DNA from 2 places in the Acidovorax sp. KNOB132 genome. Region 2 is predicted to be linked to the other one. Evidence: predicted binding sites of a transcription regulator. Region 2 holds the regulator's gene; the other holds the start of a gene.
The links. The regulator sigma-54, encoded in region 2, starts transcription at its own class of promoters, with help from an activator protein. The targets are predictions, from matches to a motif close to TGGCANGNAANCTGCTTT.

Region 1 (15,259 bases), on a different contig from region 2:
CACCTGCGCCAGCACGGCCTGGGCACGATCGCGCACCTCGGCCTTGGCGGCCTTTTGCACCAGGCGCGGGGCCAGCATGATGTTCTCCAGCACGGTGAGGTGCGGGAACAGGTTGTAGCTCTGGAACACGATGCCCACGTCGCGGCGCAGCTGGTGCAGGTTCAGCCCGGGCGCGGTCACCTCGTGGCCGCACACGCGGATGCGGCCGGCATCCACCGTCTCCAGCCGGTCGATGCAGCGCAGCGCCGTGCTCTTGCCCGACCCGCTCTGGCCGATGATGGCGACCACCGAGCCCTTGCTCACCGTGAACGACACGCCTTCCAGCACGCGGGTGGCGCCGAAGCACTTGGAGATGTTCTCGATCTCAACGATGGGCGACATGAAAGCTCCTCTCCAGGCGCCGGCTCAGCACCGACAGCGGGTAACACAGGGCGAAATACAGGGCCGCCACGATCACGAAGATCACGAACGGCTCGAAGGTGGAGTTGTTGATGATCTGGCCCGCCCGCGCCAGCTCCACGAAGCCGATGGCCGAGGCCAGCGAGGTGTTCTTGACGATCTGCACCATGAAGCCCACGGTGGGCGGCGTGGCGATCTTCACGGCCTGCGGCAGGATCACGTGCCACACGCGCTGGTGCCAGCGCAGGGCCAGGCATTCCGCGGCCTCGGCCTGCGTGCGCGGCACCGACTCGATGCAGCCACGCCAGATCTCGCCCAGGTAGGCCGACACGTAGATCGACAGCGCCAGCGACGCCGCCGTGAGCGGCGCCACGTTGAACCCGAGCGAGGGCAGGCCGAAATACGCCAGCGGCAGCAGCACCAGGAGCGGCGTGCCCTGGATCAGCTTGATGTAGGTGGACACGGCCACGCGCGACCAGCGTGGCCCGTACGCGCTGCCGAGCGCCACGGCAAAGCCGAGCAGCCCGCCGCCGGCGAACGCCAGCAGCGAAAGCCCCATGGTCCACAGCAGGCCGTCGAACAGGAAATGAAGGTGCGATGCGTTGAGAAAGCCCATGGTGCGTGCCTGCGGCTTTCAAAGGGGGGTGCCCAGGCGCCGGCGGCGCGGGAAGGCGACCATGGCCACCAGCCACAGCGCGCCGCGCATCACCAGCGACATGGCCAGGTACGCCGCGGCCACGATGAGATAGGTCTCTACCGAGCGGAAAGTGTCCGACTGGATGCGGTTGGCCACCGCCGTCAACTCCTCGGCCGAAATCTGCGAGCAGATCGACGAGGCCAGCATCAGCAGCACGTACTGGCTGGACAGCGCCGGGTACACGCGCTCGATGGCCGGCGGCAGCACCACGTGGCGCAGTGTCTGCCAGCGCGACAGGCCCATGCATTCGGCCGCCTCCAGCTGGCTTTTGGGAATCGACTCGATGCCCGCCCGCACGATCTCGCTGGTGTAGGCCCCCACGTTCACCACCAGCGCCACGATGGCCGCGGTGAAAGCGCCCACCTGCAGGCCCAGCGAGGCCAGCCCGAAGTACACGATGAACACCTGCACCAGCAGCGGCGTGTTGCGGATGACCTCGATGTACACCCCCGCCAGCCGGGCCAGCCAGCGCGAGCGGCCGGTGTTGGCCAGTGCGCAGAACACGCCCACCAAGAAGCCGAAGAAGGTCGATGCCAGCGACAGCGACAGCGTGGTCCACGCCCCTGCCAGGAGGTCGGGCCAGTAGGCCAGCGGCGCTGAGAAGTCGAAAGCGTAGTTCAAGGCAGTGTCGGCGTGCGGACCGCTCGGCGGCCCATCGCAGGGGTTTCTGGTAAGGCCAATTTGAGCGCTAAATTCAAATTGGCCTTACCGGGTTAACCCCAGCCGCAGGGTTTTCAGCGATCCAATGCTTGGAATCTAGTGATTTCACCCTCTACACTGCGCGCAGCCCCTCGTTTGGTCAGGCCATATGGTCTGGCCAATTTCATGTACACGCTCGATGAACGACTCCACCAAAGCCCTCGAATCCCGCCGCCTGTACCAGCAGATCGCGGACAAGGTGCGCCTGCTGATCCAGCAGGGCGATTACCGGGAAGGCAGCCGCCTGCCGCCCGAGCGCGATCTGGCGCAGCAACTGGGCGTGTCACGCCCCTCGCTGCGCGAGGCGCTGATCGCCCTGGAGATCGAAGGCAGCGTGGAAATCCGCATGGGCTCGGGCGTGTATGTGTGCAGCCGCGCGCTGCGGCGCTCCGCCCTGCCCCCTTCCATGGGCGAGAGCCCGGCCGAACTGATGCAGGCGCGGGGCGCGGTGGAAGGGGCGGTCATCGTGCTGGCGTGCGTGCATGCCACGCCGGACGGCCTGGTCCGTGTGCAGGCCAGCATTGACGCCATGCGCGCCGACATCGCGGCCGGGCGCGACGTCCTGGAGCACGACCGAGAGTTCCACGTGCGCATCGCGGAGATGACCGGCAACTCGGTGCTGGTGCGGCTGGTGGGCAGCCTGTTCGACGAGCGCCGCGGGCCGCTGGCCAGCCACATGCGCGAGCGGCTGGAAGGCCAGCCGACCTGGCACGCGGCCCTGGCCGAGCATGAGCAGATCTACCGCTGCCTCGCGGCGCGCGACCCCTTGCTGGCGGAGTCGGCCATGCGCTCGCACATCCGGGCGGCGGCGGACCGCTGGGTGATGCCCTGAGCTTCGGCACCGAACGCTGAGCGTCGGGCGCGGCGCCCTGCTCTTTTCCTTCGCTGCTTCTTCATCGTCGCGCCGAGCCTCACGCCGGATGCGCCACTCCGTCCTGTTGCCGCTGCCTGGACCACCGTGCTCTGGGGGCCGAGCCGTGGCCTGCGCGACTGGCTGCCAACGAGCGCACACCCAGGAAACGTTTGCACACGTTTGAAATGAAAATGGCATAATTAATAAAAATGATATTTTCACCATCGTATTGACGAGGCACTGACCATGCAACACCTAAAGATCTCCACCCGATTGATCATCGGATTCGGGCTGCTCGCCACCCTCGGCGTCGCCATTGCGCTGCTCGCTGCGCTCCGCATGCAGGGCCTGGCCAAGGACCTGGCCGAGGTGTCGGCCAACCGCATGGTCAAGGTGGCACAGTTCACCGACATCAAGGACAACCTGAACAACGGCGCGCGCGCAGTGCGCAACATCATCATCTCCAGCGACCCGACACTGCGCCAGGGCGAGAAGAAGAAGGTTGCCGAAGCTCGCGCGGCCAATGCCGCACTGCTCCAGCAGCTGGATGCGTCGCTGGCCCTGCCGGTGACCCGCGAGCAACTGCGCATCATCAACGCCAACCGCGAGCCTTACAACCAGGCCATCGATCGGGCCATCGCTCTGGCGGAAGCCGGTGACAGCGCAGCGGCGGGAACGTTACTGATCAAAGAAGTGCGCACCCTGCAAAACGCCTTGTTCGGCGCCGTGGACGCATCCCGCGAAATCCAGCGTGGCCTGGCCAATCAAGTCGCCAAAGAGGCCCTGGCCCATGCCCACAACATGGCCGTGGTGCTGGGTGTGGCCGCAGCGCTGATGCTGGTCGTCAGCGTGCTGGTCGGCTGGCTCATCGTTCGTGATCTCTCCCGTTCGCTGGGCGCCGAACCTTCCGCGTTGGCGGCAGCCGCCAACAATGTGGCGGCCGGCGACCTGAGCGCGGCACTGGTGGTACGCAGCGGCGACACGGTGAGCGTGATGGCCGCCATGGCCCGCATGCAGGAGGCGCTGACTTCGGTGGTGGCCACCGTGCGCCATGGCTCCGACGGCGTGGCCACGGCCAGCGCCGAGATCGCCCAGGGCAACAGCGACCTGTCGGCCCGCACCGAACAGCAAGCCAGCGCGCTGGAAGAAACCGCGGCCTCGATGGAGGAGCTGTCCAGCACCGTGAAACAGAACGCGGACAACGCCCGCCAGGCCAACCAGTTGGCCGTGAGCGCATCGACCGTCGCCGTTCAGGGCGGTCAGGTGGTGAACGACGTCGTGAGCACGATGAAGATCATCGACGATAGCTCCAAACGCATCGCCGACATCATCGGCGTGATCGACGGCATCGCCTTCCAGACCAACATCCTGGCGCTCAACGCCGCCGTGGAGGCCGCCCGGGCCGGCGAGCAAGGCCGTGGTTTCGCGGTGGTGGCCAGCGAAGTGCGCAACCTGGCGCAGCGCAGCGCAGAGGCCGCGAAAGAGATCAAGTCACTGATCGACAGCAGTGTCGCCCAGGTGGGCGAGGGCACGGCGCTGGTGGCGAAGGCCGGCAGCACCATGACCGAGGTGGTCACGGCCATCCGCCGCGTCACCGACATCATCGGAGAGGTGAGCGCCGCCAGCACCGAGCAAAGCCAGGGCGTAGCCCAGGTGGGCGAGGCCATCGTCCAGATGGACCAGGTCACCCAGCAGAACGCGGCCCTGGTGGAGGAAAGCGCTGCGGCAGCCAGCAGCCTGAGCACGCAAGCCCAGCAACTCCTGCAGGCCGTGGCCATTTTCAAGCTCGGCGCACAAACGGGCGTGAGCAACGCCATGGCACACCAGGCAGGTCCATCGTTCAGCGGGCAGGCGGGCGTCGGAAAAAGGCGTGCCCAGCCCGTAGCGAACCCCCGTGCCATCCCCAGGCTTAGCGCCATGGCCGGCCGCTGACGAAGGCGCCCTGCGGCTTCAGATCAAGCGTTCAGATGATCTCGCAGGGCTTTCCAGCCGGCCACAGCGGCAGGAACGTCTTCGGCGCAGGCGGCCTCTTCGAGGCGGCTGGCCACTTGGTGGCCTTCGCTGCGGCCCAGCGTGAGCAGTACGGTGCGCAGGTTGTGCGCCAGCCGGCGCAGCGCGGCCAGGTCGGCCACGGCGGCGGCCCGGTCCCCCTCCGCGCGATCCTTGGGGAATTGCAAAAGGCAGCGCTCGCGATAGCTCTCGAACAGGCGGCGGTTGTTGGCGAAGTGCGTGGCCACCGCGAGGGTTTCGTGCTCCGCCAGGCCCTCCACCGCCGGGGCGGCAGGCGCGGGCGGCGCAGGGGGAGGACTTTGGCCGGCCAGCTGCAGGGCATCCCGCACGCAGCCTTGCAGATCGCCCACCGAAGCCGGTTTGGCCAGCGTACGCCAGATGTTCATCGACGCCAGTTGCTCGCGCACCTTGGTATTCAATCCCGCGCTGAACACCACGACCTTGGCGTCCGCGGCGAGGGAGCGGTCGGCGGCCATGCGCTGGATCAGCCCCATGCCGGATTCTCCGGGCATCATCAGATCGGTGATCACCAGCTGGACACGGTGCTCCGCCAGAAACTGCAGCGCCTGCTCCACGCTGCTGCAGATCTGCAGCCGCACCGGCAGGTCGTCGAGCACCATGCCGACGAAACGGGACACCAGGGCATCGTCTTCCACCAGGAGGACGACGGGATCATCCATGGCGCAGCGTTTCCAGGCAGGCCTGCAGCGCCCCGGGCAGTTCGGCGACCAGCCGGGGCTTGTGGATGACGGCCACGCCCTGCAGGGCGAAGGCATAGGGCGCGCGCTGCGACTCGTCGAGCGAGGTCACCACGATCAGCTCGCTGCGAGCGAACTGGGGATGGGACCGCAGCGTGGTGATCAGGGTCGCGCCATCCAGTCCGGGCAGCAGGATGTCCACGATGAGGATGTCCGGCTGCAGTTGCCCATACAGGGCCAGGCCGGCAATGCCGTCGTCGGCCACCTGCAGCCCCAGTTCGGGAAACTGCTGCTGCACGATGAGCTGGATGAGGTTCTGGAAGTGCGTCGAATCCTCGATGAGCAACAGCAGGGGCTTTTTCGGCGCGCCGGCCTCGGCCCCGGGCCGCGCGTCGTCCGCTCGTCGGTTGTGCGGCGGGGAGGGGGCGGCCTTGTTGCCCTGCAGCCATTGCTGAACGGACGCGCGGGAAATGCGCCGGTGTCCGCCGGGCGTCTTCCAGGCTTGGAGCTCCCCGCGGTCCACCATGAGTTGAACGGATCGAACGGCCATGCCGAGCAGCTTGGCCACCTCCAGGGTGGTGCAGTGATCGGTCAGATCGGAGATCTCAGGAGCAGATGTTGCCATGCGTGAATTGTGCCGCTGTTGGGTTCAAAACAAACAAATTTAAAGATGATAAAAATGATTTTTCTGATTAAAATCCGCCCATCGCGCCATTTTTTTATTTCTATCATTTTCTCACCGCCCACGCCATGGTCATCACCGCTCGTCGCCCCCGCACCAGCGCCTGGCAAAAAGCCCGCTTCGCGCGCCCATGGATCGGGCAGGGGCCTATGATGCACGGACACCCCAGGCCGCCCTCCCGGCCGGCCCGCATCCCGAGGACATCGCGTGCCCTTTTCCCTGCAGGGCACGGCCCTGAAGAATGGATGGCATGAAGCGGATCGCCCTTTCCCTGTCGCTGCTGATTTGCATGGCCGCGTGGCCGGCTGCAAAGGCCGAGTCGGTATCCGACCGGGTGCGCTCGACCGGGGTCTTGCGGGTCTGCATCTGGCCCGACTACTACGGGGTGACCTACCGCCATCCTCGCACGCGGGAGTTGAAAGGCATCGACATCGACCTGTCGGCCGAACTCGCGAAAGACCTGGGCGCGCGCCTGGAGTACGTGGATTCATCCTTTCCATCGCTGGTGGCCGACCTGACAAGCCGCCGCTGCGATGTGGCCATGTCCGCCATCGCCGTGACGCCGCAGCGCCGGCAGGTGCTGGACTTCACGCAGCCCTACCTGCACAGCGACGTGTATGCCATCACCACCAAGAACAATGCGGTGGTCACGCAATGGGCCGACATCGACCAGCCCGGCGTGCGGGTCGGCGTGCAGCAAGGCACCCTGACGGGGCCGCTCATGACGGCGCAACTGCACCATGCGCGGGTGGTACCGGTCGACGCGCCGTCCACGCGCGAGCAGGAGCTCATCTCAGGCCGCGTGGATGTGTTCATGACCAATTATTTCTACAGCCGCCAGTTGCTGGACAACGCCAACTGGGCCAAGCTCCTCGTGCCGGCGCATTCGATCCAGGTCGTGCCCTACGCCTACGCGGTGCGTCCCGGCGATGGTGCGTGGCTGCGGCAGATGAACGACTTCGTGGTCCGCATCAAGCGCGATGGCCGGCTCAAGGCCGCCGCGGAAAAGAACGGCCTCGGCCAGGTGATCGAGCCCTGAAATGACGATGAAGCGCCGCGCCCCCTCCCCCCCATCGCCCGCGGCGGAACCGGCGCTGCGCTTTCGTGGGCTGCCAGCGAGCGGCCTTGTGCTGGCCGCCGGCGTGGCGGCCGCGCTGCTGGCCGCTGCCGCGATGGCCCTGCTGGCTGTGAACGACATGCGCGCGACGATGACCGCCAGCCAGGTACAGGCCCAGCTGCTGGCCCGAATCATCGAAGACCAGGCCGCCCGCACGTTCGATGCCGGCGACATGGCACTGGGCGTGCTCGCGCATTCGCAGGCACTGACCGAGGCACCCACCAGCACGCAGGCGATGGAGGTCGCGATGCGGCAGGTGCTGGCGGGGCTGCCCTTCATGCGCGGCGTGGCGGTGGTGGACACCAAGGGCCTGGTGGTCGCGAGCACCGTCAACGGCGAGGCCGGCACCTTCATCGACGTCACGGGCCTGGGGCCCTGGGTGGAGGAAGAACACCAGCGCATCGGCCCGCTGGTGCCGGGCCGCAGCCTGGGCAGCCTGCGCCGCACCACGCCCCCCGACGTGGCTCCGGCGGGCATGTCGTTCATACCGCTGCTGCGCGGCTTTCGCACCAACGGCGGCCGGGACATGATGCTCGTGGGGCTGGTCAACCCTGGCGCGCTGTCGAACTTCCAGTACCTCACGCTGGAGTCCCTGAGTTACGACGCGGTGATCGCCACCGACGACGGCCAGGTGCTGGCCAGCTCGGCGCCCGCCGCCGCCCTGGCCGGCCGGCGGATCGACCACCTGCCCGTCTTCCACAGTTACCTGCCCCACCGCGACTTCGCCAGCTACGTCGGCCAGGGCGTGCTGGGCGGCGACCGCATCCTGGCCTTTCGTGCCTCGCGCGACAAGCCGCTGGTGGCGATCGTGGAGGAGCCCTACGCGATGGCGCTGGACCGGTGGCTGCAGGAAGCCCGGAGCATGCTCGGCATCGGCCTGGCCGCCGTGCTGCTCGCCCTGGGACTGACCGCGACCGCCTGGCGCGGCCTGCGCGCGCGCGAGGCCGCGCAGCGCTCGATGAACCTTGCGCAACGCAAGATCGCGCAGAGCCAGCACGATCTGGCGGTGCTCATCAGCAGCGTGCAGGAGCTGATCTTCCGCACCGATGCGCACGGCGTCATCACCTATGCCAACGCGCGGTGGGACACGATCAGCGGGCGCAGCCCCTCGCATGCCGTGGGGCAGACTCTGCCGGACATCGTGGACTCGATCAGCCGCAACGAGGTCCTGGCCATGCTCGACACCGAATCCACGGCGCAGGCGCGCACCTGCCAGGCCCTGATCCGCAGCGCCGATGGCCGACACCTGCTGTTCGAGCTGGCGGTGGTCCCGCTCGTGAGCGAAGGGCGCATCGCCGGCTTCGCCGGCAGCGCAGTGGACGTGACCGGCCGCTGGGAAGCGCAACTGAAGCTGCAGGCCCAGCTGGCCTTCCAGAACCTGCTGCTCGAAACCAACCCCCTGCCCATGTCCCTGACGGACAAGAACCATTGCGTGGTGCTCGTGAACCGCGCCTGGGAGGAATACAAGGGACGGGGCCGCGCGCAGGTGATCGGCGAGCGGCTGCATGCCTTCCTTCCGCCGGACGAGGCCAACGTCGTGGTGGAGGCGAACCAGTGCCTTCTGATGCAGGGCGGCAAGATGACGCTGGAGACCCGGCTGCTGCACGGCGACGGCACGCACCGCGACGCCCGCGTCTTCAAGGCGGCGCTGACCGACGAGATGGGCCATGCCACTGGCGTGCTGAGCATCCTGATGGACGTGACCGATTTCCGCATGGCCGAGCGAGCCATCCAGGAGGCGCGCACCGCGGCCGAGGAGGCCTCGCGCACCAAGTCGGAGTTCGTGGCCAACATGAGCCATGAGCTGCGCACGCCGCTGCAGTCGATCATCGGGTTCGCCGAACTGGGCACGCTGCGCAGCCCGGCCGATGCGCGGCTGGCCGGCATGTTCAACGACATTCACGCCGCAGGGCAGCGCATGCTCACACTGGTCAACGACCTGCTGGATGTGGCCAAGATCGAAAGCACGGTGGGCACCTTCCACCTGGAGCGCACCGACCTGCGCGGGCTCATCCGCTCGGTAGCGCGGGAGTTCGACCCCCTGCTCGCCCGGCACCGGCTGTATCTGCATCTGGACCTGCCGGATCTGCCGCTGGTCGCCAAGGCCGATCCGCTGCGGTTCCAGCAGGTCGTGCGCAACGTGCTGGCGAACGCGGTCAAGTTCTCGCCCGGGGGATCGACCATCGAGCTCCGCGGCTTCATGGACGGCCTGGGGCAGATCCACATCGAGATCGAAGACAGCGGACCGGGCGTGCCCGAGGAGGAACTCGAGCGCATCTTCGAAGCCTTCATACAGTCCAGCACGACGCGCGACGGCTCTGGCGGCACCGGCCTGGGGCTGGCCATCTGCCGCAAGATCGTCGAGGCCTTCGGCGGGCGCATCCATGCGAGCAACGCGGCCCAGGGCACCGTGTTTCACATCGTCCTGCCGGCGCGCGGCGCGTCCGAAACCATGCCGGCGCCGCTGACCTCGACGGTGTAGTGGCTGGGACCTGCTGCGGACTGGCTAAGACCCGCGGCCGGGCCTTTCGAAAGCCGCCTGACGCGCTCAGTACTTCGCGAAATTCGCCGTGATGCGCTGGCGCAGGTAGTCGCCCGCGGTGATCGGCGGGTACTTGCGGCCCGGCCCTTCCACCACGGCATCCTCGTTCGCCTGGCAGAAGAACGCCAGGCTGTAGCGCGCGCCCTGGTATTCGTGGGGCAGCGGATTGCGCACGCGGTGGAAGTTGCTGGGCAACTGGTCATCGCTCCAGCGCGTCAGCATGTCGCCGATGTTGCAGGTGATGACGCCTTCGGCCGGCTCCACGCTGGTCCACTGGCGGCTCTCCATCTCCTTGCCGGGCAGCACCTGCAGCCCGCCCTGGCCCGGGCGCTGGAACAGCAGCGTGAGGCAGTCGAAGTCCGTGTGCGCGCCCGCGCGCCACAGGCCCAGCTCGTCCTTGAGCGCCGGGTCCACGGCGAAGTAATGGAGCATGCGCAGGGTGCTCTGGTAGGCCGCGCTCGACGGGTCGTGCGCGCGGGTGAAGAAGTCCGGATCGAACCCCAGCCGGTCCGCAAAGCACGACAGCAGCTGCATGCCCACGTGCCAGCACTGCGCCTCGAAGCGCAAGGTGGCTTCCTGGAACCCCGGCAGCTCAGCCTCGCTGGGCCACAGGCCCGCCATGCGCGGCCGGGTGACCTGGTAGGACTCCTTCTGGTCGGGCGTGCGCGTGGACGGGCGCACCTGCGCCTTGTGCTCCCAGCCGGCATTGCGTGCCAGCGGCCACTGCGCCTTGGTCTCGCGCGGCAGGTCGAAGAACGCCTCGGCGCGCGCGAAGGCGTTGCGGATGTCCTCCACGGCAATGCCGTGGCCGGTGACCTGGAAGAAGCCGATCTCGACCGAGGCGCTCCACAACTGCTCGGCGATCTCGGCCTTGCGGTGCTCGAAGTCGGACAGGTCGATGCGCCGGATTTCTCGGGCGCTGGTTTCAGCGCCCATGCCGCCCATGCGGGCTTCCTTTTCCAGTTCGCCGCGCACATCGGCGGTGGCGTCTGCGGGGTCGGCAGGGGAGATGGCGGGGGGGTTGGCGGTGCTCTGCTGCATGGCGGGTTTCCTCTTTGGATGAACCAAGGCCCATGGCGGACACGGCCAGGCAGGCACGCGCCATGGGGCTCTTGAAGGGGACAAAGGCGGCGACCGTCGACACGCATTCGCCAGGACGGCAACGGCGCGCCGGCGGCCACCACCGGCTTCAAGAGCAATGACCCGCCGATGGCAACGCGCGGTGCGGGCCATCGGGCTGAACGCTTCTACTCTTGCGGGGCGTGCAAGCAAATCGCAGGCCAATCCGTGTGCAGCGGGTGGGCAGGTGCCATGGCGCAGCGGCTGCACGCGCCGCGCCGCCGCGCCTCACCGCAACGGGGACGGCCATGCACCAGCCGCGTGCCTGCCCCGCCGGGAATGCACCAGCGGCGACACGCCTCGGCCGTGCCTTACCCACCCACCCCGATGGGGCTCGAACTGCGTTGTGCAGGCACGCTTCATGCAACGCCGCCTCCGAGTAGAAGCGTTCAGCCCGGCCCGTTCCCCCACGGCGCCGTTGCCCGGAAATTGCTCAGTTCGCACCGATGCACGGCGCAGATGCGCCGTGGCCGGTCGTTACCCCGAACCTGGAGCCACCGCCATGCAACGCCGCCGATTCCTCGCCACCTCCGCCACCACCCTCCTGTCCGCCACCCTGGCCGCGCCCGCCGTGCACGCCCAGGGCAAGGCCACCACACCGCTCAAGTTCACGCTCGACTTCCGCGTGACCAGCCAGACCGCGCCGTTCTTCCTGGCCGCCGCCAACGGCTACTACAAGGACGAGGGGCTGGACGTGGCCATCGACGTGGGCTCGGGCTCCGTGGCCTCGATCACGCGCGTGGCCAGCGGGGCCTACGACCTGGGGCTGGGCGACATCAGCGCGCTGGCGGAGTTCCACGCGCAGAACGCCGATGCGCCGGTGCAGGCCATCTACCAGTACTACAACCGCGCGCCCTTCGTCATCATCGGCCGCAAGGACCGCGGCGTGAGCACCGACTTCCAGTCGCTCAAGGGCAAGCGCGTAGCCGCCGCCGCCGTGGAATCCACGCGCCGCAGCTGGCCCATGGTGGCGCGCCAGCTCAACACCAGCCCCGACCTGTTCCAGTGGGTGACCACCGACTTCAGCGCGCGCGACAACGTGATGGTGCGCGGCGACGTGGACGCGGCCACCTACTTCCACGACTCGGCCGTGTCCCTGTTCGCCCGCATGCCGCCACAGGACCTGGCCGTGCTCGAGTACGGCAAGACCGGGCTCAATCTCTACGGCAACGCCATCCTTGCCGGCCGGCTGCTGCAGGAGCGGCCCGACGTGGCGCGGGCCTTCCTGCGCGCCACGAACCGGGCGCTGCGCGAGACGCTCTCCAACCCCGACGCGGCGATGACCGCCATCAAGGCGCGCGAGCCCATCCTGAACATGGACATGGAACGCGCCCGCTGGGCCATTACCCGGCAGTACCTCGCCACGCCCGAGACGCAGGCCATCGGTCTGGGCGGCGTGCAGGCGGACGTGCTGGCGCGGCAGATCGACGAGATCGCCACCACGTTCGGCCTAGCCCGCAAGCCGGCGGCCGAGCGCGTGTTCAACCCGGCGTTCCTGCCCCCTGCGGCCGACCGCAAGGTGCCGGCCTGACAGCGGAGACCGCCCGATGAACATGCCTGCCTCCCCCACTTGCGAACTGCCCGAGGAAGTCCCCCTCGCCCCGCGCGACGGCCTGTACCTGCGCCGCGCCATCGCCCTTGCCGACCAGGCCCGCGCGCGTGGCAACCGCCCGTTCGGCGCCGTCATCGTGGGTGCGGACGACCGCATCCTGGCCGAGGCCTGGAACGCCAACGGCGAGACCGGCGACTGCACCGCGCATGCCGAGACCTCGGCCGTGCGGCTGGCCAGCCCGCACCATCCGCGCGAGGCCTTCGCCCAGGCCACGCTGTATTCGTCCGGCGAGCCCTGCGTGATGTGCGCGGGCGCGATCTTCTGGGCCAACATCGGGCGCGTGGTGTACGGCATCGACGCCGTGCGGCTGCGCGCCTTTCGCGGCGAGCGGCTGGACCAGCGCGACGCCGAGCTGTCGTGCCGCGACGTGTTCGCGGCCTCGTCCCATGCCATCGAATGCATCGGCCCGGCGCTGATCGAGGAATCCTCGGCCTCGCACCGGGGCGCGTGGAAAGCCTGAAGCCCATCCCCTGTGCCCGGTCGGCATCGAATCGGCCCGATGCCGGCGGATATCATGCCGGTCTAGCTCACGATTTGATAGCAACCGCATGACCTGGCACGCCCACCTGCAACTGGACTACCGCCGCGAGGCCGAGCGCACGGTGGCGCGCTTCGAACACGGCGGCCCGCTGCGCATCCTGCAAAGCCTGTACCCCGAAGGCGATGCGGTGTGCCACAACGTGCTGGTGCACCCGCCCGGCGGGTTGGTGGGGGGCGACACGCTGGACATCCGCACCACCGTCGCGGCTGGCGCGCACGGCCTGGTCACCACCCCTGGCGCCACACGCTTTTACCGATCCACCGGTGCCCCTGCCTTGCAGCGCGCGCACGCCGTGCTGGCGCCCGGCGCGCGGCTCGAATGGCTGCCGCTCGAAGCCCTTTGCTACAACGCCTGCCAAGCCGAGAACCAGCTCACGCTGGAGGTGTCCCCGGGCGCCGAATGCCTGGGCTGGGACGTCACCGCGCTCGGGCTGCCCCACGCCGGCCAGCCGTTCGAATCGGGCCGTTTCACCCAGCACATCGAGGTGCCGGGCGTGTGGCTGGAGCGCGGCCGCATCGACGCGGCGGACCGGCTGCTGCTCGACGGCCCGCTGGGCCTGGCGGGGCACCGCTGCATGGCGTCGGTCTTCTTCATCGCCGGCGAAGCCCTGACGCGCGAGCGGCGCGAAGGCGCGCTGGACGCCGCCCGCGCCGCCATCGACGGGCACCCGTTGGCCGCCATGGCCGGCGCCACCAGCCCCCATCCGAACGTGGTGGTGGTGCGGGTGCTCGCGCCCGTGGTGGAGCCCGCCATGGGCCTGCTGCAGGCCGTTTGGGCAGCGTGGCGCGCAAAGTGCTGGGGCATGGCGGCGCAGCGGCCGCGCACCTGGTCGGTGTAGCGCGCCAAAGGGCGCGCGTTCAGCGTGCGGCGTGCGATACGTCCCGACACCCGGCATTACAAAAACGCACGGGCCACGGCAGAGCCCCCTCCTAGAATCGGCCGGCCGCGCTGAACCGCCCGGGCGCCCTGCCCGTTGCGCATGCCCTTTTGCGCGGCGCCAACCCTTTCACCCTGCCATGTCCGATCCCTACGCCCTGGAGCGCAGCCGACCCCACGCCCCCGGATGCCTGCAATCGAAAATCGCACTGCAATTCGACGGAAAAGTCCTGCGCGGCACGGGCACGCAATCCGTCCTCGCGCTGCCCGCCGTGTCCGGCAAACCCAAGAACGGCCAATTCGACTACTCCACCGAATGGCAGAAGACCCGCAACGCCGGGCCCATCCCCGAAGGGGACTACTGGATCCAGCCGTCCGAGATGTGGGCCAACAACTGGCTCAAGAACCTGTACCGCTCGCCGCGCGCGGCCTGGGGCAATTTCCGGCTGACCATCCACCCCTATCCCGGCACAGAAACCTACGGGCGCGGCGGCTTCTTCATCCACGGCGGCTCGACGCCAGGCAGCGCCGGCTGCATCGACCTGACCGTGCACATCGACAAGTTCGTCGAAAAGCTCAAGAGCGAACTGGGAGGCCTTCCCGAATGCTACATACCGCTCACCGTCCGCTACCCACCCCAATGAAGGCCCGAAGCACCACCGCGCTCCTGGCCCTGGCCCTGGCACCGGGGCTGGCCATGGCCGAAGTCAGCGACAAGACGCCGGCCCTCTGGCACATCTGGGCCGTGGCCCTGGGCGCCTCGGCCGTGTGCATGGCGGGCATGGCCTGGCGGCGGTGGCTGGGCGCGGCGCTGGCGGTGGTGCCCGCGCTGTGGTTCGCCGGGCTGCTGCTGGAGATCCACTCCACCGACGTCGGCCCCTACCTGTATGCCGAGCAGGGCTGGAGCTACTACCTGCAGGCGTACTTGGCGCTCGCGGTGTTCCTCGCCAGCCTGGTGCTCGGCCTGCGCCTGGGCGAGCGGCGGCGAAGGGCATCCGGCGCGGCGGCCGGGGCCCAGTCGCGGACTTGAAGGGCCTGCCGCCCCCAAGGCGGCCCTCTTCGCGTCAGAACGTGCCCGGAAACGCCCCGCCGTCGGCCAGGACGTTCTGCCCTGTCAGGTAGCCCGCCTGCACGCTGCACAGGAACGCGCAGATCGCCCCGAATTCCTGCGGCGTGCCGTAGCGGCCCGCCGGAATAGCCGCCTGGTGCGCCCGGCGGACATCGTCTTCGCTCTTGCCGGTCTTCTGGACGGTCGCCTGGATGTTGGCCGACAGGCGATCGGTGTCGAACTTGCCCGGCAGCAGGTTGTTGATCGTCACGCCCTTCGCCGCAATGGAACTGCGCGAGGCGCCCGCCACGAAGCCCGTGAGGCCGCTGCGCGCGCCGTTGGACAAGCCCAGGATGTCGATGGGCG
Region 2 (16,828 bases):
TGTTTCCTGCACGAACATGCCGAACAGGCTATGGATGTTGTCCGCTGCCATGCCGATGCCGTTGTCCGTCACGGCGATCACGGCGGTGCGCTGGTCCACCTGGGCCCGTACCCCGATGTGGCCACCTGGAGGGGTGTATTTGGCGGCGTTGGCCAGCAGGTTGGACAGCACCTGGCTGAGGCGCACCGGGTCCGCATCGAGTACCACCGGCATGTGCGGAAGCACCACCTCCAGCCGGTGCGCGCCAGCTTCGATGGCGGGCCTGGTGGTTTCGATGGCCATGTCCACGACCTCGGACAGCAGGATGCGGCGGCGGTGCAGGGCCAGGCGCCCCAGCCGCAGGCGCGAGACGTCCAGCAGGTCGTCCAGCAGCGTCTTCATGGCGGCGGATTGCCGGTCCAGGATGCTGGACGACTGGGCCCGCTCCTCGTGGTTCAACTGCCCCGACTGCAGCGCCTCTGCGGCATTGCGGATGGAGGCGAGAGGGTTGCGCAGTTCGTGCGACAGCACGGCCAGGAACCGGTCCTTGGCAGCGTCTGCGGCTTCCAAGGCCGAGTGCGCGGCTTCTTTCTGCCGCAGGGCCTCGACCAGTTCGGCCCGGCTGGTCTCCAGGTCTTCCTGGGCCTGGCGGGCACGGCTCTGGTCGCGCAGGATCTTGACGAAGCCGACCACGGCGCCATCGTCGAGCATCGGCATCAACACCCCGCTGGCCCAGAAGGTGGTGCCATCTTTGCGGCGGTGCAGGCGGTCGTCCATGGCGCGGCCATCGGTCAGCGCCTGGCGCACCTCGATCTGCGGTGCGCCCAGGGCGCGGTCTTCGTCGGTGAAGATGATGTCGGCGGGCTGCCCCAGCACCTCGGCCTCGGGGTAGCCGAGCAGGCGCTCGGCGCCCACGTTCCAGCGGGTCACGCGCATCTGCGGGTCGGTGGAGAAGATGGCGAACTCGACGGCGTTCTCCACGATGAGCCGCAACTGCTCCTCGCTGCGGCTGAGGGCTTCCTCCGCCCGTTTGCGTTCCGTCACGTCGGTGCACATCACCAAGGCAGCGTCCGCACGGCCTTGCACATTCGACAGGCGGCTCACGTTGTTGAAGGTCCAGATCACTGAGCCGTCCTTGCGCAGGCAGCGCTTTTCGACCTGGAACGGCTCGCCGTGGCGGGCGAGCTTCTCGAACAGCCGTGCGCTCTCGGCCCGGTCGTCGGGGTGGACGAGGTCGAGCAGCGACATGCCCACGATGTCGGCCTCGGAATAGCCCAGCAGTTCGCGGTAGCTGCGGTTGGTGAATTCGATGCGCCCGTCCAGCGACACCTCCATCACCCCGGCCGTCGCCTGGCTGACGATGAGACTGAATCGGTCCTGCGAGACGCGCAAGGCCTCCTGGCTGTGCTTGCGTTCGGTGATGTCCACGAAGGTGAGCACCACCCCGGCAATGCGGTCGTCCAGCGTGCGGTAGGGCAGGGCCCTGACCAGGAACCACTGGCCGCTGCCCTTGCCGACCTCGCGCTCCATCGGCACCAGCCGCTCCAGGACGCGGCGGGCATCGGAGGTCATCTCCGGGTAGTCCAGGTGGGTTGCCAGATCGGACAGCGGGCGGCCGATGTCAGTGGGAATCAGTTTGAACAGCGTGATCGCCGAGGGGGTGAAGCGGGTGATGCACAGCTCGCGGTCCAGGAACACCGTCGCGATCGCGGTGGCGTCCATCAGGTTGTGCATGTCGCTGTTGGAGTGGCCGAGTTCATCGACCTTGCTCTTGAGCTCGTGGTTGACGGTGGTGAGCTCTTCGTTGATCGACTGCAGTTCTTCTCGGCTGGTTTCGAGTTCCTCGGTGGCCGAGCGCAGCTCTTCGTTCATGGCCTGCAGCTCTTCGTTGCTGGCCTTGAGTTCTTCGGTGGACACCTCGTACTGCTCGACCGTGTCGCGCAGGTGCAGTTTCATGCGCTCCAGTTCTTGCTCCAGGTGCTGCGCCAGGGGCTCGGAGACCGACATGGGCCGCACCGGCATGGGCAGCAGCGGCTGCAGCGCCGACGCGGGCTGGATGATCACCAGATGAAAACCCGGCGCCTCGTGGAACGGGACGATGCGGACCACCAGCACCATTTCGCTGCCGGCATGGGTGACGGCCACGGGCGGGGTCTCCACGGCCATCTTGCGCTGCGCCGCCTGGTAGAGCGCCGCGCGCACTTCGATGCGCAGGTCCTCGTGGATGGCGCGCAGCAGGTTGCGGCTGGGCTCGCCGCCCTGAAAGCGCAGGAACTCGCCGGCGTTGGGCGACAGGTGCACGATGTCGTGGCCGGCATCGATCAGCACGGAGGGCGGCGCGATCTTCTCCAGCAGCCGGAAATGCAGCTCACCCCAGCTGTGGCTGCGGCCATCGAGGGGCGGCAGATCGCGCGAGGCCGGGGGCGTCGAGGTGAAGGCCGGGCCGGCCAGCACCGGGCCGGACCGCGCGGCGTGCTGCGCCTCCATGGCGAGCGAGACGGTGCCGGGCGCGGAGTGCCCTGGCATGCCCGAGCGCGAGGCGGGGCGGTGGCTGTAGATGCGGTGCTTCTTGTCGAGCACGACAAACAGGGGGCTGTTGTCTTCGACGGATTCCGACGAGCCCAGAAACATCAGCCCGCGGGGCTTGAGCGAGAAATGGAAGGTGTCGAACACGCGGTGCTGGGCGTTGCGGTTCAGGTAGATCAGCAGGTTGCGGCAGGTGACGAGGTCGAGCCGCGAGAACGGCGAATCCTTGAGCACGTCATGCACCGCAAACAGCACCATTTCACGGATTTCGCGGCGAAGCCGGTAGCCGCGGTGCTCCTTCACGAAATACCGGCGCAGCCGTTCTTCCGACACGTCGGCCTCGATGGTCGTGGGGTAGAGCCCCTCGCGGGCGATGCCGATGGCCTCGTCGTCCAGATCGCTGGCGAAGACCTGGATCACCGGCGCTGCATCCACCTTGCGTGCGTATTCACTGAGCAAGATGGCGATGGAGTAGGCCTCCTCGCCCGTGGCGCAGGCGGCCACCCACACACGGAGCGAGTCCCCCGGCCCCTTGCCGGCAAACAGCCCCCCGATGTGCGCCTCCAGCGCACTGAAGCACTCGCCATCGCGAAAGAAGTTGGTCACGCTGATGAGCAGGTCCTGCAGCAGCGCCCCAGCCTCACCGGGCCGCGTGCGCAGGCAATCCAGATAGCCCGGCAGATCGGCGATGCCGTTGACCTGCATGCGCCGGCCGATGCGCCGCAGGATGGTGGCCCGCTTGTAGTAGGCGAAGTCCCGGCCGGTCCGCGTTCGCAGGAAGATCAGCACGTCGCGCAGGGCCGCTTCTGTGGCCATGCCATGGGGAATCGGGTTTTCCATGGGCGGGGGTCCCTTCTCCGAAGGCAGCTTCAGGCGGCGCTCCAGCCGGTAGTACTCCAGCAGCCGGCCGGGCATGGCCGCCGCGGGCAGCGTCCAGTCCACCATGCCGGTGGCCAGCGCCGAGCGGGGCATGCTGCTGTGCTCCGCCTCGTCCGGGTCCTGGGCGATGGTGAGTCCGCCCCGCTCCTTGATGCGCTTGATGCCAATGGCACCGTCGCCATCCATGCCGGACAGCACGATGGCCGTGGCATGCGGACCGTGGGTGTCGGCCAGCATGCGAAAGAACAGGTCCACGGTCACATGGCCATGGCGCGGGCTCGGCAGATCGGCCAGCTGCAGAAAGCCGTCATAGGTGCGCAGCACCTTGCCAGGCGGGATGACGTAGACGGTGTTGACCTGGACCTTGCAGGTCTCGCGCACCTGCATCACTTGCAGGGAGGTGCTGCGCTGCAGGATTTCGGCCAGCTCGCTGTCGTGGTCGGGCGACAGGTGCAGGATGACGACAAAAGCCAGTCCGGGGTCTTCGGGCATGGACTGCAGAAAGGTCTGCAGGGCCGGGATGCTGCCCGCCGAACCACCCAGACCGATCAGCGGCAACATGTGATAGGCCCGCGCCGGCGCCACGCTGTCCAGCGCCTCTCCCACATGCTCTTCGGCTTCGTCGGGGGTGGTCAGCGAGTCATCCATGTTGGCGTCTTTCTAGTGAATGCCGATTATCGATCGTGGGCTTTCGCGTTCGACGGCGTGGTCTGGTGGGCCACGGCGGAAAGCATGCGCGGGGTTCGTTCGATGCCGTATATGGGTTGGGCTTGCCGGGGGAGCGGCCACTGCGCGCGGAGACGCGCGCGGACTGCTGGGGCGGGCGATGGCGTGCGCGCCCAGTGTGCCCGGCGCATGGCGGGTTCTGGATTCAGGATGTATGACCGGACAACGGGTTGTACCGGCGTTCAGGCCGCAGGCTTGGAGCCCGGACGATGTTGCCGCCCTTGAGAAGGCCAGGCCTGGTGACGGCCACCGCCAGCCGGTCAGGCGCCGTCGCCGTATTCCTTCAGCCGGTTGTACAGCGTCTTCATGCTGATGCCCAGCATGGCGGCGGTCTGCTCGCGCCGCTGCCCGCAGTGAGCGAAGGTGGCGAGGATCAGCGCCCGCTCCACTTCCGCCAGCGAGCTGCCCAGCGGCAGCCGCAGTTCGGTGGAGGCGGCAGCGCCGTCGGCCATCGGTGCCATCTCGCGTTGCTGCGGCGCAAGCGGTGGCAGTGGGAGCGGTGGCTGCGAAGGCACGAGGTCGCGCGGCAACCAGCGCTCGGTCACCGGCCCTTCTTGCGTCATCACGAAGGCGCGCTGCAGCACGTTGCGCAACTCGCGCACGTTGCCGGGCCACCGGTATTCCGCCAGGCGCTCCAGGGCGGCGGCGGTCAGCGTCTTTCGGCCCCCCTCACGTGCTGCGATGTCGTCCAGGAAATGCTGTGCCAGCAGGGGCAGGTCTTCCAGCCGGTCCCGCAGGGGCGGCAGGTGCAGCGGGAACACGTTGAGGCGGTAGAGCAGGTCTTCCCGCAACGCGCCATCCACCACGGCCTGGGCCAGGTTGCGGTTGCTGGCAGCCACGATGCGCACATCGGTGTGCCGCGCCTCGGTGGAGCCTACGCGCAGGAAGGTGCCGGTCTCCAGTACGCGCAAGAGCTTGACCTGCAGCTCCAGCGGCATCTCGGTGATCTCGTCCAGGAAAAGGGTGCCGCCATTGGCGCGCTCGAAAAACCCCAGGTGCTGTCGGTCCGCCCCCGTGAAGCTGCCCCGCTCGTGGCCAAAGATTTCGCTCTCGATCAGCTGGGGCGAGATCGCGCCGCAGTTCACCGCCAGAAAAGGACCGTCGCGTCGCCGGCTGAGGTCATGGAGGGTGCGGGCAACCAGCTCCTTCCCAGAGCCGCTTTCCCCTGTCACGAACACCGAGACCGAGGTGCCGGCCACGCATGCGATCTGCTCGTACACCTCGCGCATGATGGGCGACCGGCCCAGCAGGTGGCCGAAGCGGCCGGTCGATTCCCACTGCAGGCGCATGTCCTGAATCTCGGCCAGCAGGGTGGAGGGCGAGCGAGCGCGGGAGAGCACGGCATTGAGCCGTTGCGTATCCACCGGCTTGATAAGGTAATCCGCAGCGCCCAGGCGAAGGGCCTGGATCGATGTGTCCAGGCTGGCGTGGCCAGTGATCAGCACCACTTCCGAATACGAGAGCAGTTCGGCCTCCTCGCACAGGGACAGCCCATTGCCGTCGGGCAACTGCAGGTCGAGCAGCACGATGTCGGGGCGCTGCAGGGCAATCTGACGGCGCGCATCCCGGAGCGAAGAGGCCGTGGCTGCCGTGAATCCGCCAGTGTGCAACAAGCTCGCAAGCATGCGCGCGGAGTCGGCATCGTCTTCCACTACCAGGGCATGGGCCATGCAAATCTCCCCGAGTAAGAATTTGAAAAAGAGGAATTATTTGCAGCGATCGCTGCCATGGGTGTAAACGAACGTACAGCGGTCAACCGCTTCCGCGTTCCAGCGCGTCCGTCAGCACCTGGGGCCACTGGCCCCAGGCGGCCCATGCGTCAAAGCCTGCGCGCCGGGCGCCGGCTGCATCCAACGCCTCTTCCTGAGCACAAGGCATGGCGGCTGCCACGGCCACCATGCGGCCGGCATACCCGGTCTCCCGCGCGGCGGCTGCAAACTCGCGCGCCTCTTTGGCAGGCTGAGCATTTGCAAGAACCAGATCGGGCACGTGCTGCAGCAACAGGTCCAGCGCCGGCTGGGTCGCCCCGCCGTCCAGCACGGTATATCCCTGGCGCTCCAGAGTTTGCACTGCTGTCTGGCGATCTTGCGCGCCGTGCAGTGCGACAAGCACCTTAAGGCGCCGCAGTCGGGCTGGCGGTGGTGGCGTTTCTGCGAGGCAGGGCAGCGCGAGATACTGCAGCGGTCCATCGGAGGGCGATGGAGTGCGTCCCCCATGCAGTGCAATGACATGGTCGGCAAGAAGGTCTGCCAAGGTGGCAGGTGCGCCGGCCCGCACATGCAGAGCCAGCAGGCATGCGGCTCCCGAGGGCCGCTCCATGTGGTCGTTGGGCAGGCCGCGAACTTCCACGCGCACCTCGTCCCCTTGCCTGAACACGTTCAAGTCCATGCGCATGCCCGGGGCCGCCGCTTTGCACGCCCGGCAAAGCATCTGATCCATCGCCCGGCGCATCAGGCGAGGATCTGCCATGACCCGCAGGTCGGCAGCGATCTGCTGGGTGCAGGCATAACCCCTGTTGGAGTTCACCAATGCCTCCCAGGCCTGCCGCACCAGACCCGAGAAGTCCAGCGGCACACGCCGCAGTTCCATGCGCCCCTCGCGCGCCGCCAGCACGTCCTGCAGGTCTTCCAGCAGCGAAGACAGATGCCGTGTCTGCCGAGCGGCCACCGCGCACGCTTCGCTCTGGATGGGCATTGGATGGGGGGCGAGCGCAATCACCTCCAGCGCTGCGGACAGTGCGCCCAGCGGGGTGCGCAATTCATGCCCCACACCAGCCATGGAAAGCCACGGCGGCGCTGCAACGGGGGGCGCTGCGGCGGGGTGAGGCGCTGCTGTCGGGATGGGTGTGGAGGTGTCATTCATGATGGGCGAGGGCGTTCCGCTCGTGATGGTGTTGCCGGGCGCCAGTGCCGCAGCATGCCGCATGCCAGTCAGTGCCGGTAAGAACCGGGCCAGGCAACGAACCCGTGGGCGAAACCGGCAGGAATTGCGGCAATCTCTACCGGTTGAGCAACATGCCTGCATTAAAGGATAGCGCCAAGTGCTGGTTTTCGAGGCTGGGTGAGCTCTTTCCAAGCCATGCGTGGTGTGGCATATGCCTTGCTTTGTTGCATGGGATGCTCCCCAACCCATGGATCTTCGATGAGCCAGCTTAGTCTGAGCACTTCCGCAGCACTCACCCAGAATGCTTCGCCCCGCTTGCAGCATGCCGTGCGCCTGCTGCAGATGTCCTCACAGGATTTCGCACGCGCCGTGCGGGAGGCGGTGGAGAGCAATCCGCTGTTGGAAGTCGAGGATGGCGATGCGCAGCGGGATATGCAGACGGTGCCGCACGCGCCGCCGAGCGACTGGAGTCCGTCATCTGGCAGCGGCCGGATCCCGTCTGCCGACAGCGATGGGGAGAGGGCCTGGGAGCGTTCAGCAGCGCCCATTTCATTGCGAGCCCATTTGCATGGGCAACTGGACCTGCTTCGTCTGCCGGAGCGGGATCTGCTGTTGGCAAAGGCGGTCATCGAATCGCTGGACGACGATGGCTACCTGCGCGGCGGGTTTGAAGAGATCGAGCAGGCGGTGCACACCATGGCCCTGTCTCCGGAACCGGATGGGCAGGAAATCCGCATGGCGTGGCGCCGGGTCCAGGGGCTGGATCCAGCAGGCGTTGCCGCCGTGGACCTGCGGCATTGCCTGCTATTGCAATTGCACACGATGGAGTGCGTGACGACCCGGGATCTGGTGCGTCGTGCCATTGAAGGCCACCTGAAAGCCGTGGCGTTGCGCGACCCCACACGGCTGTCCGAGGCGCTGGGGGTGTCGCGCGAGGCTGCAGCAGCGGTTTGCGCGAAGATTCGCGCGCTCAACCCCAGTCCTTGCCGCGCCTTCCTGCAAGACGATGTGCCGCTTGCGGTGCCTGACATCGTGGCTGTGAGAGGCGGGAGAGGTTGGCAAATGGTTCTCAACGATGCTGTGATGCCTCGCCTTCGGGTGCATTCCGCCTATGCGCGGATGTTTCAGCAGCGCAAGCGCCATGGTGAGAGTGCGGCGTTGAGCGCCTGCCTGCAGGAAGCGCGTTGGTTGGTGGGTAACGTGGCGCAGCGCTTTGCCACCATCCTGGCGGTGGCGCGAGCCATCGGGCGGCACCAGCAGGCGTTTTTCGAGCATGGCCCGTTGGCGCTCAAACCGCTGAAGCTGCAGCAGATCGCGCAGGAAGTGGGGGTGCACGAATCCACCGTGTCCCGTGTCACCAACAACAAGTTCTTGGCGACCCCGTTCGGCTTGCATGAACTCAAGTATTTTTTCTCGCGCGGCTTGTCTACGCGCAATGGCACCACCTGCGCTCCTGCGGCCGTCAAGGAGCTGGTGTCGGAGTTGATTGCGGCCGAGTCGCCCTTACATGCTTTGTCCGATGCGGCGATTGCCGGCCTGCTGGCGCAGCAGGGGTTTTCGGTCGCCCGGCGCACGGTCACCAAGTACCGGCAGGCGCTTCGCATTTCGGCGGCGCCGGAACGTCACAGGAACGTTTGAACCAACGGTTTGCACCTCAGGGTGAAGACCAATTCACCAAAGATCAATCATGGCTTTCGCCTGGGCTTCCATTGACGGATTGACCTTGTTTTCCCGCACGTTGGCGGTGGATGGTCATTGGTGTGGGCTGGTCGATGTGCTGCAGGGCATGCAGCCCCGGATCACGACTGTGGCCTGCGCGCAAATGCGGTTCAGTGCAGCGCAAGCGGATTGCGATGCGATTGACCTGGTGCAGACGCTTTATGCGGGTATCGCTCGCCGCAGGCATGCGAGGCAAGAGGCTGCGCGTTGTGTCAAGCGAGCAATCCAGGCAGACGTCGACCGGTAGTTGCGCAAGGGGGCCTGCAGGTGCCGGGCATGTCGATTGCCTCTGCCGTGCCAAGCCTGGTTTGACTGCCAGGCCTGGGCCGCTCCCCTCCACGGGAGCACATTGAAGGAGTATCGAAATGGCCAACCAAGGCAATCCATCCAGTAGCAATCGTGGCTTCGCCGCCATGGATGCGGCAAAGCAACGTGAAATTTCAAGCAAGGGTGGGCAGGCGGCGCATCAAAAGGGCACGGCGCATCAGTTCACCTCCGAAGAAGCCCGCGCCGCTGGCGCCAAGAGCCATAGTCGCCGCAACTCGAATTCTGGCGGTGCCAAAGCCGGTGCGTCAGCTGATGCGGAGGCCACTCTGTCGGACAGCGCTTCCAGCACGAAACCCAACGGAGCGACTCGCGCGCCGCAGGGCGCAGGTCGCGATTCAGGCCCCCAAAGCCGTTGAATCCAGCGCTGTGGTGCAGACGATTTGTTCGGGGGCTACCGCTGAAAACAGATGGGTGGCACATCGATTGCCGTTGGAAGCGCTGCACCTGTCGAACCCGCATTCCTGCGCAAGCCCAGGCATTCGTTCCGTAGGCTGTCCAGGAGGGTGGGACGCGCCATAAATCCTATTCCATGAGGCAATCCATGAACACCAACTACCCCACGCGCGCCCCGCGCCACCGCGGGCTCTTTCAGCAATTTTCTCCGCTCCATCTCGCGCCTGAGTGGGAGCAGTACAGCGTCATCAAAGCGCGGGGAGTGCGCACCATTGCCCTCGGCGGGCATGCCCCCTATGCCACTTCTGGCTGGGTGGTCGAACAGGCAGTGGGTTGCATCGAGCTTATCGGCGCCAAGGTGGCAGGTCTGGGGCAGATGCTGCTGATCGGGTTCACCCTCGGCGAACCTGCGGCTCCTGCGGGCTTTGAAGTCACGACAACCGACGCCATCGGCACATTGATCTTGCCGGCCCACTGCTTTGCCGCCTGCGTGGCGATTGCGACCGGTCAGAACGCGCACTTTCGCATCGGCGGAGACGGACAGTTGAATGCGATCGGCAGCGACCCTTCGTTGCTGCAGATGCCATCACCCCCGTAAGTCTTTGCGGTCCACCGCCGTCTCAGGGCAATGGTCGCTCCAGCGGTCAGGCCGCCCAGCCTTCGTTGATGAAGAGCCGGGTGGCCAGCAACCCTGTCGAAGTCCAATGCGTCGCGGGAGACAGCGCGGCGCTGAGGAACTGTCGGCGCTGCTCTCCTTCCAGTGACTGGAGTTGTTCATTGAATTGATTCAGTTCGGGGTCCAGTACAGGCTCTGCGCTGGCCGCGAAAGGGCTCACCGAGCGGTGGCGTGCCAGGGCTCTGAACGAGGGCAGTCTGCGCGTCTGGTTGGCCGAGGCGGGCTGGGCATAGTCCTGTCCGTCGCGGCTGTCCTCGCCACGAATCCAGTCGTGGATCACCTGCAACTCATATCCCGTGAACACGCCGAACATTTCCGCGCGTTCTCCTTGAAGCAGGTTCCAGAATCGGCTTTGCGCCACCGGCGCGCCGAGTCGGATCCACCCGCCGTCCACCAGCGCGTCGAGCAATGCATCGATGTTGCCCTGGGGCCCAGCCAATCGTTGACGGTGCGCCCGCCAATGCGGCAATAGTCGGAGTGCATGCCTGCACCGGCCGGTGCCTTTCTTTCGAAGATTTTTACCACTTCGGCCCTGGCGTCAAAAGATGCGATGACCTCCTGCGTGCCACGCCCGGCGTCTGCGAGCTTGCTCCCGGCGCGAACGCGCTGCCAAAACTGCTTGCGGTCTGCCTGGACTTCCATCATCTGAAGCACTGCTTCGCAAGCTTGCCATGCATGGCCGCTGTCGCCGTTATCGACCGTGACGTGAAGCGTGAAGTAGTAGGGGTCGATCCCAAGCTCGTTGAGCTCGTACGCCGTGATCAGCAGGTGCAGCGGCAACTGTTCATAGCCCAGGTTGAAGCCGATGACCTCCGGCAGGAAATGCTCGGCATTCCATCCCAGGGCCAATTGCACCGCGCCCTGCAGATAATTGGCATTGTCCAGTTGCAGGTCTTGCTGAAGGCCGTGCCGGCGCATCAATTGGCGATAGAGCGTGACGTGGTTCTTGTGCGGCACGCCGTCTCCGAGTTCTTCGAGGTAGGTCTGGAGCAGGGGGCGCAGCCGTTCAGTCGATGAATGCTGCGCCAGACCGTATAGCCAGGACCCGTCCACCAGCTTGGTTGGCGCCACCGATGCCAGAAAGTTGAGTGCATGGGCGCGGTTGTGAAAATACTGGCGCTCGCCGCCTGCGCGCCGCCCATCCAGGTAGGTTTGATAGCGCTGCGCCACAGACTGGGCGTTTGCGCGGGCCCACGCATGCAGGTCCTCGGGTGCTTCGCACAATGCGCTGGGGACGTCTTTGCTATCGTCCATCAGCCGCTGCAGCCACTGGGCGGCGTGCTGGCGGGTTTGCAGCGTGGGGGACGGCGTGAGCAGCGCTTCGTAGAGACGGCGATAGGGGCCGGCGGCATTCGGGCGCTGCGCATCGTCAGCCCGAGGTGCTTGGCTGCCATGGTGGTCGACGGAGGGAAGAATTTTTTGTGCAAGCATCGTTGGCGATGGGCTGGAGGAGTGGACCCATGCTGCGATGCTGGAAAGAAGGCAGAAACCACCAGATGGCGCGAACCCCGGTCGGCAAGGTCCTACGCCGCCGATGGCTTCCCCTGCAGCCAGCCCCACGAGCGCAGTTGCTGCAATTCGCCCCCGTGCAGCCGCGCGCCAATGTCGCTACGGTACCGCAGGTTGGGCACGATCACTTGGCGAACGCAATCCAGGGCGGCCAGGTTGGCGGCATGCACTGTTGCGCCCACGCCCGTGGCAACGCCCAGGTAGCCGCATGAGCCACTCGCCACCAGCTGTCCCTGATGCAGAGCCACCTCTGAAAAATGCAGGCTGTCTCGCTGTGCCTGCGTGATGGAGGGATCCAGGAACACCGGCAAACCCTTGGACAGTTCCGCATACCCATGCCGGTAGGGAAACGGCGGGACTGTAAGAACCACGCCGCAGGCAAAACCCTTTTTCGTACCGAAGTCCAACGTGTCGCGGCGCAGCATTCGGCGAAAGATGGCGTCCCACGGATCATCGTGAAGCGCTTCGCAAATCGCGAAACCCGGGTAGCCGAACCGGCAAGTGAATTCGAGGGGCCACAGCCCGTTTTCGTTGGCGATGAGGTTCACGTTGATGTAGCCACAGTAACCGCCATCCCGCAGCATGGACAGCAGGGGACGCAGGACGGTGTCGTACAGGCGCGCACTTTCGTGGTAGCTCACGATGGTGCCCATCTCTCCGGTGAGTTCGCCCAGGTCGCCCGGGAAAAACCGCTTGTGCTCGAAATCGACACACACGGGCGACAGAAAGTGATGGCCGTTGAAATACCCGCCGACCCCGATCTCGATCCCATCGATGAACTCCATCAAGATGAAGTCCGGTGCCTCGGCCTGGTCCACTCGGGTTTTGCCCGCGTGCATGGCCAGCAGGGCGCGCACGTCGGCGCCGTTGCTGGACTGGCCGACGTAGTTGCGCGTGCGCTCGCCGGAGGCCCCGTTGAACTTGAGTACATAACGTGCGGGATGGTCATCGAGGAACACCATCGCTTCGCCATAGTCGGTGAAACGGTGGCAGCCCGCTACCTGCAGTCCCGCGGCCTGCAAGGCACTCTGCCCGAAGGCGCGGTCCGCCTCCAGTCGATCGCCGAGGGCGCTGCCGCCGATGACCTGAAAGCCTTCCGCACGCAATGCATCCTGCAATTCGCCCTGGGTCGCGGATTCGAAGAGGATCACGCCTTCGTTTCCAGCCGCCTTGATCCATCCCAGTTCGCTTTCCCATCCTTCGACGCGCTGCAGGATGCCCTGGAAGACGTCGTGGCACGCAGGGTCTTTAATCACGACCCGCACCTCGTGGCCGCGGTGCTGGAGGCCGCCATACATGGCCGCCAGGTCGTTGGTCTGCCCAATGCCCAGAAATCTCATGCAGCCCGCCTTTGCACCACCACGCCGACGGCCGCGATCCGATCCGCCTTGGCATAGGCCGGCCCTTCCAGTTCCTCTCCGAAGACATCGGGGTCCAGTTCTTCATAGTGCACCGCACAGTCGTGGGCCGCGGCGTAGGCGACAACGGAGTCGCGCAAAGCATCGCGTCCTTCGACGATGGTCGAGCCGGTGTAGAGCAGCAGGCGGCCGGTGGGCGTCAAGCGATCGAGGCTCTCTTTCAAAATGCGCTCGGAAAGCGCTTCTCCAAACTGTCCACCTCCGTGCCGGTACGTGCGGTTGGCATCGTCCACCAAGTAGGGCGGGTTGGAGACGATGAGATCGAACCTGCCGGCGACCTCGGAGAAGAGGTCACTTTGAACGCACTGCGCGTAGGGGTAGCCGGCGACTGCTGCATTGGCTTTCGCGTGCAAGAGCGCGCTGGGATTGATGTCCACCAGGACGATCTCGCATCCGTTGGGCTGCGCCTGCCACGCCCTCGCCGCGACGAGTCCTCCCGGCCCGGCGCCGCACCCGACATCGGCAATGCGTGGCGATTCCGGCTGCGGCTGCATTCGCAACTGATGGCGGATGAAACTTGCAAACCGGTAGGTGTCCGGCCCGAAGAAAACGGCATCCTCTTGCGCCGTCGGAAAGGCGGAGTGGGCAAAGAGGAATCCATCGAGCGAACTGAACCGAACGTTGCTTTGCAACAGCCCGTTTGGGGCGGACTGCAGCCAGCCATCGTCCAGCAGAGCGGTTGATAGATCTGGGGGAAGCTGGTCTTTTGGAAAAGGTCGGTTCCATCCAAATGCGTCACGCAGGTCCGAAGCCTCAGGGACGTGCGGCCTTGCAAGCACTCTCTGGTGCGTGAGCGGCGTTACCGTGACGAACCGGTAGCCCATGACGGTGAGCCACTGCCCGAGCCGCTGAAGACTGTGTTGGGCAGAATGCGTGGTGGATGCTTTCATCGGATTTGGCAAGCGGCATTGCAAGGAGAGGGGGCGAGCGGCGAGGGGGGCGGGCGCCGCAGGATGCCAACCGCTGCGATCTTTCAGGGGGCCTCGGCCGTCGTGGTGTAGGACAAAAGAGCCTGCTCGCTGACGATCGTTGCATCGCCGGATCCGGTTTGCGTGGGCTGAATGGGCCGCGGAAGTCGGGATGCTCTTTCAGTGAGGCTACAATTGGAGGCTTTCCCGCAAAAACGTCGCCCGGCAGCAACCAAAGCAATCCCCCAACAAGCAGCAGTCTTCAGGAATGTCTTCCTGCGGACTCCGGGCGACCCGTAACCATTCGGAGAACCCAGTGCTTTTGTCTCTACAGGGATCCTTCCCGCCCGCCATCCTGGCGCTCGCAGACGGCACGGTCTTTATCGGCAATTCGATTGGTGCCACCGGCACCACGGTCGGCGAAGTGGTGTTCAACACCGCGATCACCGGCTACCAGGAAATCCTCACCGACCCGAGCTACTGCCAGCAGATCGTCACCCTGACGTATCCGCACATCGGCAACTACGGTGTCAATACCGAGGACATCGAAGCCGACAAGGTCCATGCCGCAGGCTTGATCATCAAAGACCTGCCGTTGCTGGCCAGCAATTTCCGCAGCACCGAAACTCTCTCGCAGTACCTCGTGCGCGAGAAGACCGTTGCCATCGCCAACATCGACACCCGCAAGCTCACGCGCATCTTGCGCACCCACGGAGCGCAGAACGGCGCCATCGTCGGGCTTGCGGCCGGCGAAGCGGTGACCCAGGCGCGCATCGACGAGGCCCTGGCCGCCGCCAAGGCGGCACCCAGCATGAAGGGCCTGGATCTGGCCCAGGTGGTGAGCACCTCCGCGGCCTATCCGTGGGACCAGACCGAGTGGAAGCTCGGTTCGGGTTACGGCACCCTTGCCGCTCCGCGCTTTCACGTGGTGGCCTACGACTACGGCGTGAAGAAGAACATTCTGCGCATGCTGGCCGAGCGCGGCTGCCGACTCACCGTGGTTCCGGCCAAGACCCCGGCAGCCGAGGTGCTGGCCATGAAGCCCGATGGCGTGTTCCTGTCCAACGGCCCTGGCGATCCGGCGCCGTGCGACTACGCCATCGAAGCCACGCGCCAGATCATCGATGCCGGCGTGCCCACCTTCGGCATCTGCCTGGGCCACCAGATCATGGCCCTGGCCAGCGGCGCGAAGACCTTCAAGATGGACAACAGCCACCATGGCGCGAACCATCCCGTGAAGGACCTGGACAACGGCCGTGTCAGCATCACCAGCCAGAACCATGGGTTTGCCGTGGAGATGGAGTCGCTGCCGTCGACGCTGCGCCCCACGCACATCAGCCTGTTCGACGGCACGCTGCAGGGCCTGGAGCGCACGGACAAGCCCGCGTTCTGTTTCCAGGGCCACCCCGAGGCCTCGCCCGGCCCGCACGACATCGCCTACCTGTTTGACCGCTTCACTGCGCTGATGGAGAAGAAATAATGCCGAAGCGCACAGACCTCAAATCGATCCTCATCATCGGCGCCGGGCCCATCATCATCGGCCAAGCCTGCGAATTCGACTATTCCGGCGTGCAGGCCTGCAAGGCCCTGCGCGAGGAAGGTTACAAAGTCATCCTGATCAACAGCAATCCTGCGACGATCATGACCGACCCGGCCACCGCCGATGTGACCTACATCGAGCCCATCACGTGGCAGACCGTCGAGAAGATCATCGCCAAGGAGCGCCCCGACGCGATCCTGCCGACGATGGGCGGGCAGACGGCGCTCAATTGCGCCCTCGACCTGTGGCGCAATGGCGTGCTGCACAAGTACAAGGTGGAGCTGATTGGCGCCACGCCCGAGGCGATCGACAAGGCGGAAGACCGCCTCAAGTTCAAGGATGCGATGACCCGCATTGGCCTGGGCTCGGCCCGCTCCGGCATCGCCCACAGCATGGACGAGGCGTGGACGGTGCAAAAGACCGTGGGCTTTCCCACGGTGATCCGTCCCAGCTTCACGCTGGGCGGCACCGGCGGCGGCATTGCCTACAACCCTGAAGAGTTCGAGACCATCTGCAAGCGCGGGCTGGAGGCTTCGCCCACCAACGAACTGCTGATCGAAGAATCGCTGCTCGGCTGGAAAGAGTACGAGATGGAAGTGGTTCGCGACAAGGCGGACAACTGCATCATCATCTGCTCGATCGAGAACCTCGATCCGATGGGCGTGCACACGGGCGACTCGATCACGGTGGCGCCTGCGCAAACGCTGACCGACAAGGAATACCAGATCATGCGCAACGCGTCCCTCGCGGTGCTGCGCGAGATCGGCGTGGATACCGGTGGCTCCAACGTGCAGTTCTCGGTGAATCCGAAAGACGGTCGCATGATCGTCATCGAGATGAATCCACGCGTATCGCGGTCGTCGGCCCTGGCATCGAAGGCCACGGGCTTTCCGATCGCCAAGGTCGCGGCGAAGCTCGCGGTGGGCTACACGCTCGACGAACTGAAGAACGAAATCACGGGCGGCGCTACGCCCGCATCGTTCGAACCCTCGATCGACTACGTGGTCACCAAGATTCCACGTTTTGCATTCGAGAAGTTCCCCACGGCCGACAGCCGCCTGACCACGCAGATGAAGTCGGTGGGCGAGGTCATGGCCATGGGCCGCACGTTCCAGGAGTCTTTCCAGAAGGCGTTGCGTGGCCTGGAAGTCGGCGTGGACGGCATGAATGAAAAGACGCAGGACCGCGAACTGCTGGAAAAGGAACTGGGCGAGCCGGGTCCCGAGCGCATCTGGTATGTGGGCGATGCCTTCGCCATGGGCCTGTCGGTCGACGAGGTGCATGACCTCACCAAGATCGACAAATGGTTCCTGGTGCAGATCGAAGAGATCGTGAAGATCGAACT

Region 1: AC27IO_RS11980 (isopenicillin N synthase family dioxygenase) is a predicted target of sigma-54. The motif match lies at 10,963-10,980, and genes of this name have one in related genera.

What each region holds. Positions count from the first base shown of each region.
Region 1 is NZ_BAAJYT010000072.1:2,161-17,419, forward strand. Features, by position in the region: gene AC27IO_RS11930 (amino acid ABC transporter ATP-binding protein) at 1-381, opposite strand, end outside; gene AC27IO_RS11935 (amino acid ABC transporter permease) at 365-1,015, opposite strand; gene AC27IO_RS11940 (amino acid ABC transporter permease) at 1,034-1,717, opposite strand; gene AC27IO_RS11945 (FadR/GntR family transcriptional regulator) at 1,935-2,627, shown strand; gene AC27IO_RS11950 (methyl-accepting chemotaxis protein) at 2,895-4,580, shown strand; gene AC27IO_RS11955 (response regulator) at 4,604-5,338, opposite strand; gene AC27IO_RS11960 (response regulator) at 5,331-5,981, opposite strand; gene AC27IO_RS11965 (hypothetical protein) at 5,948-6,202, opposite strand; gene AC27IO_RS11970 (ABC transporter substrate-binding protein) at 6,289-7,077, shown strand; gene AC27IO_RS11975 (ATP-binding protein) at 7,079-9,637, shown strand; gene AC27IO_RS11980 (isopenicillin N synthase family dioxygenase) at 9,704-10,738, opposite strand; gene AC27IO_RS11985 (ABC transporter substrate-binding protein) at 11,319-12,347, shown strand; gene AC27IO_RS11990 (nucleoside deaminase) at 12,364-12,888, shown strand; gene AC27IO_RS11995 (urease accessory protein UreD) at 12,977-13,807, shown strand; gene AC27IO_RS12000 (tlde1 domain-containing protein) at 13,986-14,489, shown strand; gene AC27IO_RS12005 (hypothetical protein) at 14,486-14,875, shown strand; partial or broken gene AC27IO_RS12010 (SDR family oxidoreductase) at 14,910-15,259, opposite strand, start outside.
Region 2 is NZ_BAAJYT010000002.1:32,125-48,952, forward strand. Features, by position in the region: gene AC27IO_RS00670 (PAS domain S-box protein) at 1-4,032, opposite strand, end outside; gene AC27IO_RS00675 (sigma-54-dependent transcriptional regulator) at 4,371-5,780, opposite strand; gene AC27IO_RS00680 (histidine kinase) at 5,863-6,723, opposite strand; partial or broken gene AC27IO_RS00685 (hypothetical protein) at 6,736-7,317, opposite strand; gene rpoN (RNA polymerase factor sigma-54) at 7,252-8,631, shown strand; gene AC27IO_RS00695 (hypothetical protein) at 8,681-8,959, shown strand; gene AC27IO_RS00700 (KGG domain-containing protein) at 9,078-9,395, shown strand; gene AC27IO_RS00705 (hypothetical protein) at 9,581-10,030, shown strand; gene AC27IO_RS00710 (hypothetical protein) at 10,077-10,421, opposite strand; gene AC27IO_RS00715 (iron-containing redox enzyme family protein) at 10,385-11,539, opposite strand; gene AC27IO_RS00720 (phosphoribosylamine--glycine ligase) at 11,632-12,957, opposite strand; gene AC27IO_RS00725 (methyltransferase) at 12,954-13,925, opposite strand; gene carA (glutamine-hydrolyzing carbamoyl-phosphate synthase small subunit) at 14,260-15,423, shown strand; gene carB (carbamoyl-phosphate synthase large subunit) at 15,423-16,828, shown strand, end outside.